One region of the Streptomyces sp. NPDC001492 genome, then DNA from elsewhere that is predicted to be linked to it. Evidence: predicted binding sites of a transcription regulator. Region 1 holds the regulator's gene; the other holds the start of a gene.
The links. Region 1 encodes HrcA, which represses chaperone genes, less so after heat shock. Its sites were predicted from a motif close to TTNGCACTCNGNNNNNCNGAGTGCNAA; they were not measured.
Positions count from the first base shown of each region.

Region 2: the regulator HrcA is predicted to act here: its motif matches at 2,839-2,865, upstream of groES (co-chaperone GroES).

Region 1 is NZ_JBSFHW010000048.1:13,608-18,984, reverse strand. Features, by position in the region: gene ACWC1K_RS40945 (16S rRNA (uracil(1498)-N(3))-methyltransferase) at 1-234, opposite strand, end outside; gene ACWC1K_RS40940 (nitronate monooxygenase) at 231-1,307, opposite strand; gene dnaJ (molecular chaperone DnaJ) at 1,431-2,567, opposite strand; gene hrcA (heat-inducible transcriptional repressor HrcA) at 2,568-3,584, opposite strand; gene ACWC1K_RS40925 (MBL fold metallo-hydrolase) at 3,737-4,465, shown strand; gene ACWC1K_RS40920 (DUF3097 domain-containing protein) at 4,500-5,315, shown strand; gene ACWC1K_RS40915 (Uma2 family endonuclease) at 5,293-5,377, opposite strand, start outside.
Region 2 is NZ_JBSFHW010000006.1:158,423-163,799, forward strand. Features, by position in the region: gene ACWC1K_RS10290 (RNA polymerase sigma factor) at 1-496, shown strand, start outside; gene ACWC1K_RS10295 (class I SAM-dependent methyltransferase) at 493-1,674, opposite strand; gene ACWC1K_RS10300 (polysaccharide deacetylase family protein) at 1,764-2,696, shown strand; gene groES (co-chaperone GroES) at 3,012-3,320, shown strand; gene groL (chaperonin GroEL) at 3,440-5,065, shown strand; gene ACWC1K_RS10315 (ester cyclase) at 5,129-5,377, opposite strand, start outside.

The DNA of each region.
Region 1 (5,377 bases):
GGGCTCGGGCTCGACGGGGAACGCGACGGGCTCGACGAACAGCCGGTCCTTGCCCTCCGTCCGCACGACCGCACCGGCGGCACCGCGGCCCAGACCGTCGGTCAGCACCACGTCCTCGCCGGGCTGCAGCCGCCGCACGGACACCGCGTGCCGCCCTTCGGGGCCGTCCAGTTCGACGATCGAGCCGGGCCCCACGCCCGCCAGCGAGTCGACGACGAACACCGGCGCGGTCATCGCAGGTCCCCCTTGCCCGACAACGCTGTCCTGGCCATGTCGAGCTCGGCGGCGAGGACTTCCACCAGCTGTCCCGCCGGGAGCTCGCGCGCCATGCGGTGCCCCTGCCCCGCCCACAGCGCCATGCCCTGGGCGTCGCCGGAGGCGGCGGCCTTCTTGCGCAGGGGCGCGGTGAGGTGGTGGACCTCCGGGTAGGCGGCGGGGGCGTACGGCCCGTGCTCGCGCAGGAAGCGGTTGACCAGGCCGCGGGCCGGGCGGCCGGAGAACGCGCGGGTCAGCTCCGTGCGTACGAACAGCGGGTTGGTGAGCGCCTGCTTGTGGACGGCGTTCGCGCCGGACTCCGGGGTGGCGAGGAACGCCGTGCCGAGCTGGGCGGCGCTCGCGCCCGCCGCCAGCACCGCGGCGATCTGGCCGCCGCGCATGATGCCGCCGGCGGCGACGATCGGGATGCTCACGGTCTCGCGGACCTGGGCGACGAGCGAGAGCAGCCCGATACCGGTGCCCTCCGCCTCCGGGTTGTCCCGGTGGGTGCCCTGGTGCCCGCCGGCCTCCACGCCCTGCGCGATCACCGCGTCGGCGCCGGCCAGCTGCACGGCGATGGCCTCCTCGGGGGTGGTCGCGGTGACCAGCGTGAAGGTTCCGGCCCGGCGGAGGGAGTCGAGGACCTCGGGGCTCGGGACCCCGAAGTGGAAGGAGACCACCGGCACGGGGTTGTCGAGCAGAACGGCCAGCTTGGAGTCGTAGGCGTCGTCACGGCCGCTGTCCGGATCGCCCAGCTCGGTCTCGTACCAGGCGGCCTCCCCGGCCAGCTGGTGGGCGTAGATCTCCACGGCACCGGGGTCGGCGGAATCGGGCTGGGGCATGAAGAGGTTCACGCCGAAGGGGCGGTGGGTGATCCCCCGGAGCTGCTTGATCTCCTGGTACATGCCGTCGGCCGTCTTGTACCCGGCGGCGAGAAAACCGAGCCCCCCGGCCTCGCACACGGCGGCGGCCAGATGCGGCACGGAGACACCGCCCGCCATGGGGGCCTGCACGATCGGGTGAGGGAAGAGATCGGTCAGCGCGGAGGACATGACGGCATGTTGTCACGTCCTCCGAACAAGTCCGAATCGGACCATCCCCTTGGCACGTGCCTGCACTTTTCAGCTCGTCCGGCGTGTGAGCGGGGGTCTGGGGGCGCAGCCCCCAGCACCATCTCAACGCCCGTTGAACGCATCCTTCAACCGCGAGAACAACCCCTGCTGGCCCGGCTGGAACTGCCCCTGCGGCCGCTCCTCACCCCGCAGCTTGGCCAGCTCCCGCAGCAACCGCTCCTGCTCGGGATCCAGCTTCGTCGGGGTCTGGACCTCGACGTGCACGATCAGGTCCCCGCGGCCGCCGCCGCGCAGGTGCGTGACGCCCCGTCCGTGCAGTGGGATCGACTGACCGGACTGGGTGCCCGGCCGGATGTCGACCTCCTCCATGCCGTCCAGCGTCTCCAGCGGCACCTTGGTGCCGAGGGACGCGGCCGTCATCGGGATGGTGACCGTGCAGTGCAGGTCGTCGCCGCGCCGCTGGAACATCGCGTGGGGCAGCTCGTGGATCTCGACGTAGAGGTCACCGGCGGGCCCGCCACCGGGGCCGACCTCGCCCTCGCCGGCGAGCTGGATCCGGGTGCCGTTGTCGACACCGGCCGGGATCTTGACCGTGAGGGTACGGCGGGACCGCACCCGGCCGTCGCCCGCGCACTCCGGGCACGGCGTCGGGACCACGGTGCCGAAGCCCTGGCACTGCGGGCAGGGACGCGAGGTCATGACCTGGCCCAGGAAGGACCGCGTCACCTGCGACACCTCACCGCGACCGCGGCACATGTCACACGTCTGGGCGGAGGTGCCCGGCGCCGCGCCCTCACCGTTGCAGGTGGAGCAGACGATCGCCGTGTCGACCTGGATGTCCTTCGTGGTGCCGAAGGCCGCCTCGTCGAGCTCGATCTCCAGCCGGATCATCGCGTCCTGGCCGCGGCGGGTGCGCGAGCGCGGTCCGCGCTGCGACGCCGTACCGAAGAACGCGTCCATGATGTCCGAGAAGTTCCCGAACCCACCGGCGCCGAAGCCGCCCGCGCCTCCGCCGCCCGCCTGGGACAGCGGGTCGCCGCCGAGGTCGTAGACCTGCTTCTTCTGCGGGTCCGAGAGCACCTCGTAGGCGGCGTTGATCTCCTTGAACCGCTCCTGGGTCTTCGGATCCGGGTTCACGTCCGGGTGCAGCTCGCGCGCGAGCCGCCGGAAGGCCTTCTTGATCTCTTCCTGCGACGCGTCGCGGCGCACGCCGAGAACGGCGTAGTAGTCCGTGGCCACTTACGACTCCGCCAGGATCTGTCCGACGTACCGTGCCACTGCGCGTACCGCTCCCATCGTTCCCGGGTAATCCATGCGGGTCGGTCCGACCACGCCCATCTTGGCGACTGCCTCGCCGCCCGAACCGTAGCCGACCGACACCACGGAAGTGGAGTTGAGTCCCTCATAGGCGTTCTCGTGCCCGATGCGCACCGTCATGCCCGAATCCCCCGCCTCGCCAAGCAACTTGAGGAGCACGACCTGCTCCTCAAGCGCCTCCAGGACGGGGCGGATGGTGAGGGGGAAATCATGTCCGAAACGGGTCAGATTGGCGGTGCCGCCGATCATCAGCCGTTCCTCGTTCTCCTCGACCAGTGTCTCCAGAAGTGTGGAGAGCACTGTCGAGACCGTACCCCGGTCCTCGACGTCGAAGCCTTCGGGCAGGTCTTCCACGAGCCGGGGGACGTCGGTGAAGCGCCGGCCCGCGACCCGGCTGTTGAGCCGCGCCCGCAGATCCGCGAGCGAGGCCTCCCCGAACGGCGCCGGGCAGTCGACCATGCGCTGCTCGACCCGGCCGGTGTCCGTGATCAGCACGAGCATCACGCGCGCGGGAGCGAGCGAGAGCAGCTCCACGTGCCGCACGGTCGAGCGGGTCAGGGACGGGTACTGCACGACGGCGACCTGCCGGGTGAGCTGCGCGAGCAGCCGGACCGTCCGCGCCACCACGTCGTCGAGATCCACGGCGCCGTCGAGGAAGTTCTGGATCGCCCGCTTCTCGGGCGCGGACATGGGCTTGACGCCCGCCAGCTTGTCGACGAACAGCCGGTAGCCCTTGTCGGTGGGGATGCGCCCCGCGCTGGTGTGCGGCTGCGCGATGAATCCCTCGTCCTCCAGGGCCGCCATGTCGTTGCGGACCGTCGCCGGGGACACGCCCAGGTTGTGCCGCTCGGTCAGAGCCTTCGATCCCACCGGCTCCTCGGTGCCGACGTAGTCCTGGACGATGGCGCGCAGTACCTGCAGCCGTCGTTCACTCAGCATCCAGCGCACACCTCCAGAAGTCGTCCCCCAGGCTGTTCGCCTGGCACTCTGTCCGTCCGAGTGCCAGCCGTTACCGGCCAGTGTACGGCGGTGGGGTACACCCAGGGCAAGGTCGGCCCCTGTTGAACGGGGCGTACCGCTAGCGTCGCCGTATGACGGTGACTTGGGAAGAGCTGGAGTGGGAGCGACTGGCGGCCGGGGTCGGCCGGTGCCGGCTGCCCCGCTGGGACTGCACGACAGGACTGGTCGTCGGGGAGGGCACGGCGCTCTTGATCGACGCGGGGTCGAGCCTCGCGGAGGGCGCACGGTTGCGTGCCGAAGCGCAGGAGCTCGCCGGTCACCGTGTGACTCATCTCGCGCTCACGCATCCCCATTTCGACCATGTCCTCGGGGCGGCGGTGTTCGCCGGCGCGGAGGTGTACGGCGCGGTGGGCATCGACACGGTGCTGGACGGCCGGCACGCGCGCGAGGAGCTGCGGGCGGACGCGGTGTCGCAGGGCCTTGACATGCACGCGGCGGAGGAGGCGGCGGCCGCCCTGGTCCCGCCCCGGCACCACGTCTCGGGCGAGTGGACGCTCGACCTGGGCGGCGGCCGGCAGGTGCTGCTGGCGAACGTCGGGCCGGCCCACTCGGCCCACGATCTCGCGGTGCTGGTGCCGGGCTCCCCGGAGGTCGTCTTCTGTGGCGACCTGGTGGAGGAGTCCGGCGAACCGCAGGCCGGTTCCGACGCCGTACCGTCGCAGTGGCCGGCCGCCCTCGACCGACTTCTGGACCTGGGCGGGGAGGACGCACTGTATGTACCCGGTCACGGAGCGGTGGTGGACGCGGGGTTCGTGCGGAGACAGCGGGACGAGCTGGCGGCACGTTTCGGCGTGTCGTAGTCGCCGACCGGCCGCTTCTCCTATCGTCACTCGAATGCGCCAGTACTCCGCCGATCTGACCCCGCCGTGGAAGAAGCCCAAGCCCGTGCCGGAGGTTCCTGCGGAGCCCGGGCTGGTGGTCGAGGAGCCCGGCACCGGTTTCTGCGGCGCGGTGATCCGCTGCGAGGCGGGCACGGTGACCCTGGAGGACCGCTTCGGCAAGCACCGGGTGTTCCCGCTGGAGCCGCGGGGGTTTCTGCTGGAGGGGCGGGTGGTCACGCTCGTGCGTCCGACCAGCGCGGCTCCTGTACGGCCCACTCGTACGGCATCCGGTTCGGTGGCCGTCCCCGGCGCACGCGCGCGTGTCGCTCGCGCCGGGCGGATCTACGTGGAGGGCCGCCACGACGCCGAGCTGGTCGAGAAGGTCTGGGGCGACGACCTGCGCATCGAGGGCGTGGTCGTGGAGTACCTGGAGGGTGTGGACGACCTGCCGTCGATCGTGGCGGAGTTCGCGCCGGGGCCGGATGCGCGGCTGGGGGTGCTGGTGGACCACCTGGTGCCGGGGAGCAAGGAGTGGCGGATCGCGGAGGCGGTGACGAGCGAGCACGCGCTGGTGGTGGGCCACCCGTACATCGACATCTGGGAGGCCGTGAAGCCGTCGTCGCTGGGGATCGCCGGGTGGCCGCGGGTTCCGCACGGGCAGGACTGGAAGACGGGGGTGTGCCGGGCGCTGGGGTGGCCGTCGGAGAACACCGGGGCGGTGTGGCAGGCGATCCTGAAGCGGGTGGGGTCCTACAAGGATCTGGAGCCGGAGCTGCTGGGGCGGGTGGAGGAGCTGATCGACTTCGTCACGGCGCCGGGTCACGCCTGAACTCGTCCGTGTCGATGCTCGTGTCGAGCACAGGCAGGAGGAGCGTCTCCCCATACCTCCAG
Region 2 (5,377 bases), on a different contig from region 1:
CCCGGACGGCGAACCCGTCCTCCTCAGGGACCAGAACCGCCGCCGCTGGAACCGCATGCTCATCGCCCGCGGCATCACCGCCCTCCACCGCGCCGACGCCACCGCCACGGGCGCCCCCGGCCCCTACGCCCTCCAGGCCGCCATCGCCGCCTGCCACGCGCACGCGTACACCTACGAGGAGACCGACTGGCCGAGCATCGCGACGCTGTACGGCCTGCTCGCCGCCCGTGCGCCCTCCCCGGTCGTCGAGCTCAACCGCGCGGTCGCCGTGTCGATGGCCCAGGGACCGGCGCAGGGGCTGGCGATCGTCGACGCGCTGGCCGCCGAACCCGCCCTGCGCGACTACCACCTGCTGCCCAGCGTCCGCGGCGACCTGCTGGCACGGCTCGGGCGCACCGAGGAGGCGCGCGCGGAGTTCGCACGGGCGGCGGGACTGGCGCGCAACGAACGGGAGCGGGAGCTGCTGCGCGGCAGACTCCGTTCACTCGGTGCTTAGGCGGGGCCACCGATCAGCATGGTGGGCGCACCCGCGACCCGGGTGAGGAACACGGTCGCCGCGTTCGGGCCCTGCGGCTTCGGGAGGGCCTTGCGGCGCAACTCCTCCGGCTCGACGGCCGAACCGCGCTTCTTCACGGTCAGGACACCGACCTCGCGCTCCCGCAGCAGTGCCTTCAACTTCTTGACACCGAAGGGGAGTCGATCGGTGATCTCGTACGCCGTCGCATACGGGGTCACGTGGTACTCGTCCGCAGTGATGTAGGCGATGGTGGGGTCGATCAGCCCGCCGTCCAGGTCCTCGGCCACCTCGGCGACCAGATGTGCCCGGATGACGGCGCCGTCGGGCTCGTACAAGTACCGTCCGACGGGCCGGACTTCGGGGTCGGGCAGGGCCTTGGACGGCGACGCCCAGACACTGGCGCCGGCGGGCAGCAGTGTCGCCCGCCGCGCGCCCGGCGTCACGCGAGGGCCGAACCACAGCACGGCCTCCTTGACGTCACCCCCGTCCGAGATCCACTCGGCCTCCGCGTCCGGGGGAATCGCCTCGTGGGGAATGCCCGGCGCGATCTTCAGCGCGGCGCACGGCGCCTTGCGGGCCGCCTCGGTGGCCCACGACAGGGGCGGCGAGTAGGCCTCCGGGTCGAAGATGCGGCCGCGCCCGCCGCGCCGGGCCGGGTCGACGAACACGGCGTCGTAACCGGCCGTCTCCACCTCCGTGACGTCCGCCTCCCGCACCTCGATCAGCCCGGCGAGCCCGAGCGCGTCGGCGTTCGCGCGCGCCACGGCCGCCGTGGCCGGATCCCGGTCCACGGCCAGCACCCGGATGCCGGCCCGGGCGAACGCGATCGCGTCTCCGCCGATCCCGCAGCACAGGTCGGCGACGGACCGTACGCCCAGCGCCTGGAAGCACTCCGCCCGATACGTCGCCACGCTCGCCCGCGTCGACTGCTCCACCCCGTTCGGCGTGAAGAACATCCGCTCCGCGTCCTCGGCGCCGAACTTGGCCGTCGCCCGCTGCCGCAGCCGCGCCTGCCCGAGCGCCGCCGACACCAGCTCGGCGGGGTGGTCGCGGCGCAGCCGGGTGGCGACGGCGAGTTCGTCGGCCGGGGCCGTGCCGCGCACCTCGTCGAGGAGGGCGCGGCCTTCGGGGGTGAGCAGGTCGGCGAGGTCGTTCACCGGCCCATTGTGGGCCAGTCGGTGGACGGTGCGCCTCCGGCCGCGTGGCGGGCCGGGATCCGGGTGGTGGCCTGCGATGATCCGGCACCATGGGAGCAGTAGTACAAAACGATAAAAATCGCGCTTACGGGGTGCCATGGGTCCGCGGTGGAATCGCCGTGCTCGCCGTCGCGGCCATCGCCTCGGGCTGTGCCCAGTTCGGCGGCCCGCCGGTACGCCCGGCTCCCGGCCAGCAGCCGCCCCTGCACGCGCCCCCGGCCCGCGCCCTCGACTCCTACGCCACGAGGCTGCGCTCCGCGTACATCGCCCGAGCCGCCGCGGCGCGCCACTGGGACCTGGCGAGGGTCCCGCTGACGGCTCCGGCACCGCCCGCGAAGAAGCCGAAGATCAGGGCACGCAAGGGCTTCGAGGTGGACGACCAGGAGGAACTGAACCTCCCGCCCGTCTTCACGACCGTCCCCACCCGGCAGAAGGTCGTCTTCCTGACCATCGACGACGGCGCCGAGAAGGACCCGGCGTTCCTGCGGATGATGAGCGACCTGAAGATCCCGTACACCGCCTTCCTCAGCAACTTCCTGATCAAGGACGACTACGCCTACTTCCGCCGGATGCAGTCCGAGGGCGGGACCCTCAACAACCACACCCTCACCCACCCCTACCTCCCGGCGCTGTCCTACCGGGAGCAGAGGCACGAGATCTGCGGTATGCAGACGATCATGAGGAAGCAGTTCGGCAGGCGTCCGGCCCTCTTCCGCCCGCCCTTCGGCAACTACAACCAGGACACCCTGATGGCCGCCAAGTCCTGTGGCATCAAGTACGCGCCCATCTGGGACGAGGAGGTCTTCGTCGACCACTGGGAGTACCGCGAGGACGACCGGGACCTGCACCCCGGCGACATCGTCCTCACCCACTTCCGCGGCCGTGACGAGTGGAACGGCACGATGGTCGACGACATGCGCCGCTTCCTGGACAGGGTCACGGCCGACGGATACGCGGTGGCCCGCCTGGAGGACTACCTGTGAGCCCGAGGGGCCCGGCATTTCAGCCCGTCCGGCGTTTGAGGACGAGGCCGTTCAGGCCGAAGCGGGGGGCTGGGGGCGGCAGCCCCCGGGACGTCCACCGAGGCCCGCGGTCAACCGAAAACCCCCCGACGCGCCGCAGGCATTGGCACTCCGCTTGACCGAGTGCTAATCGCAGTCATAGTCTCGGCTCTGGCACTCCCCACTGGAGAGTGCCAACTACGCGACGGGCAGGTCCGGCACCCGCGACGACGGATCCACCTGGTCGCCACCTCAGACAGTTAACCCCGTGAGATCTCCGAAGGGGGAGGTCGGATCGTGACGACCGCCAGCTCCAAGGTTGCCATCAAGCCGCTCGAGGACCGCATCGTGGTCCAGCCGCTGGACGCCGAGCAGACCACGGCCTCTGGCCTGGTCATCCCGGACACCGCCAAGGAGAAGCCCCAGGAGGGCGTCGTCCTGGCCGTGGGCCCGGGCCGCTTCGAGAACGGCGAGCGCCTGCCGCTCGACGTCAAGACCGGCGACATCGTGCTGTACAGCAAGTACGGCGGCACCGAGGTGAAGTACAACGGCGAGGAGTACCTCGTCCTCTCGGCCCGCGACGTGCTCGCGATCATCGAGAAGTAATTCACCTCGAGCATTTTCTGCTTGTGAGCTGCGCCCCGGGTTCCCGCGACCTTATGAAGCCGGGCGTCCGGGGCGCAGTTCGTTTCACCCACGTTTTCCGAGAGGGCTGAACCGCTCCCATGGCGAAGATCCTGAAGTTCGACGAGGACGCCCGTCGCGCCCTCGAGCGCGGCGTCAACAAGCTGGCCGACACGGTCAAGGTGACGATCGGCCCCAAGGGCCGCAACGTCGTCATCGACAAGAAGTTCGGCGCGCCCACCATCACCAACGACGGCGTCACCATCGCCCGTGAGGTCGAGGTCGAGGACCCGTACGAGAACCTCGGTGCCCAGCTGGTGAAGGAGGTGGCGACCAAGACCAACGACATCGCGGGTGACGGCACCACCACCGCCACCGTGCTCGCCCAGGCGCTGGTGCGCGAGGGCCTGAAGAACGTCGCCGCGGGTGCCTCCCCGGCGCTGCTGAAGAAGGGCATCGACGCGGCCGTGGCGGCCGTCTCCGAGGACCTCCTCGCCACCGCCCGCCCGATCGACGAGAAGTCCGACATCGCCGCCGTGGCCGCGCTCTCCGCGCAGGACCAGCAGGTCGGCGAGCTCATCGCCGAGGCGATGGACAAGGTCGGCAAGGACGGTGTCATCACCGTCGAGGAGTCCAACACCTTCGGTCTGGAGCTGGACTTCACCGAGGGCATGGCCTTCGACAAGGGCTACCTGTCGCCGTACTTCGTGACGGACCAGGAGCGCATGGAGGCCGTCCTGGAGGACCCCTACATCCTCATCAACCAGGGCAAGATCTCCTCCATCGCCGACCTGCTGCCGCTGCTGGAGAAGGTCATCCAGACCAACTCCTCCAAGCCGCTGCTGATCATCGCCGAGGACGTCGAGGGCGAGGCCCTGTCGACCCTGGTCGTCAACAAGATCCGCGGCACCTTCAATGCCGTCGCGGTGAAGGCCCCGGGCTTCGGCGACCGCCGCAAGGCGATGCTGCAGGACCTGGCGATCCTCACCGGCGCCACGGTCATCTCCGAGGAGGTCGGCCTCAAGCTGGACCAGGTCGGCCTGGACGTGCTGGGCTCCGCCCGCCGCGTCACCGTCACCAAGGACGACACCACGGTCGTCGACGGCGCCGGCAACTCCGAGGACGTCACGGGCCGCGTCGCCCAGATCAAGGCCGAGATCGAGAACACGGACTCCGACTGGGACCGCGAGAAGCTCCAGGAGCGCCTCGCGAAGCTGGCCGGCGGCGTGTGCGTGATCAAGGTCGGCGCCGCCACCGAGGTGGAGCTGAAGGAGAAGAAGCACCGTCTGGAGGACGCCATCTCCGCGACCCGCGCCGCGGTCGAGGAGGGCATCGTCTCCGGCGGTGGCTCCGCTCTGGTCCACGCCGCCAAGGTGCTCGAGGGCGGCCTCGGCAAGACCGGCGACGAGGCCACCGGTGTCGCCGTCGTCCGCAAGGCCGTCGTCGAGCCGCTGCGCTGGATCGCCGAGAACGCCGGCCTCGAGGGCTACGTCATCACCTCCAAGGTCGCCGAGCTCGAGAAGGGCCAGGGCTTCAACGCCGCCACCGGCGAGTACGGCGACCTGGTCAAGGCCGGCGTCATCGACCCGGTCAAGGTCACCCGCTCCGCCCTGGAGAACGCCGCCTCCATCGCCTCCCTCCTGCTGACGACCGAGACCCTGGTCGTCGAGAAGAAGGAAGAGGAAGAGCCGGCCGCCGCGGGCCACGGCCACGGCCACGCCCACTGACATCGCTCAGTAGACGGTACGAAGGCCCGGCACCCCTGGGGTGCCGGGCCTTTCGCCGTTCCCCTACTTCTCCATCCCCTCCAGCGCGCCCAGTTGGGCCATCAGCCCCAGCCGGTCGTACTCCCACCAGCCCTCGACGATCTTCCCTTCCTCATTGCACCGGAAGATGGTCGTGCCCGTCATGACGACGTTCTTCCCGGTGGACGGGAGCCCCATGAACTCGCCGGTCTGGGTGCCGCGCCAGGTCCACCGGGTGCTCACCCGGTCGCCCTGCGAGATCTGGTCCTCGATGTCGAAGGCGAAGTCGAACCC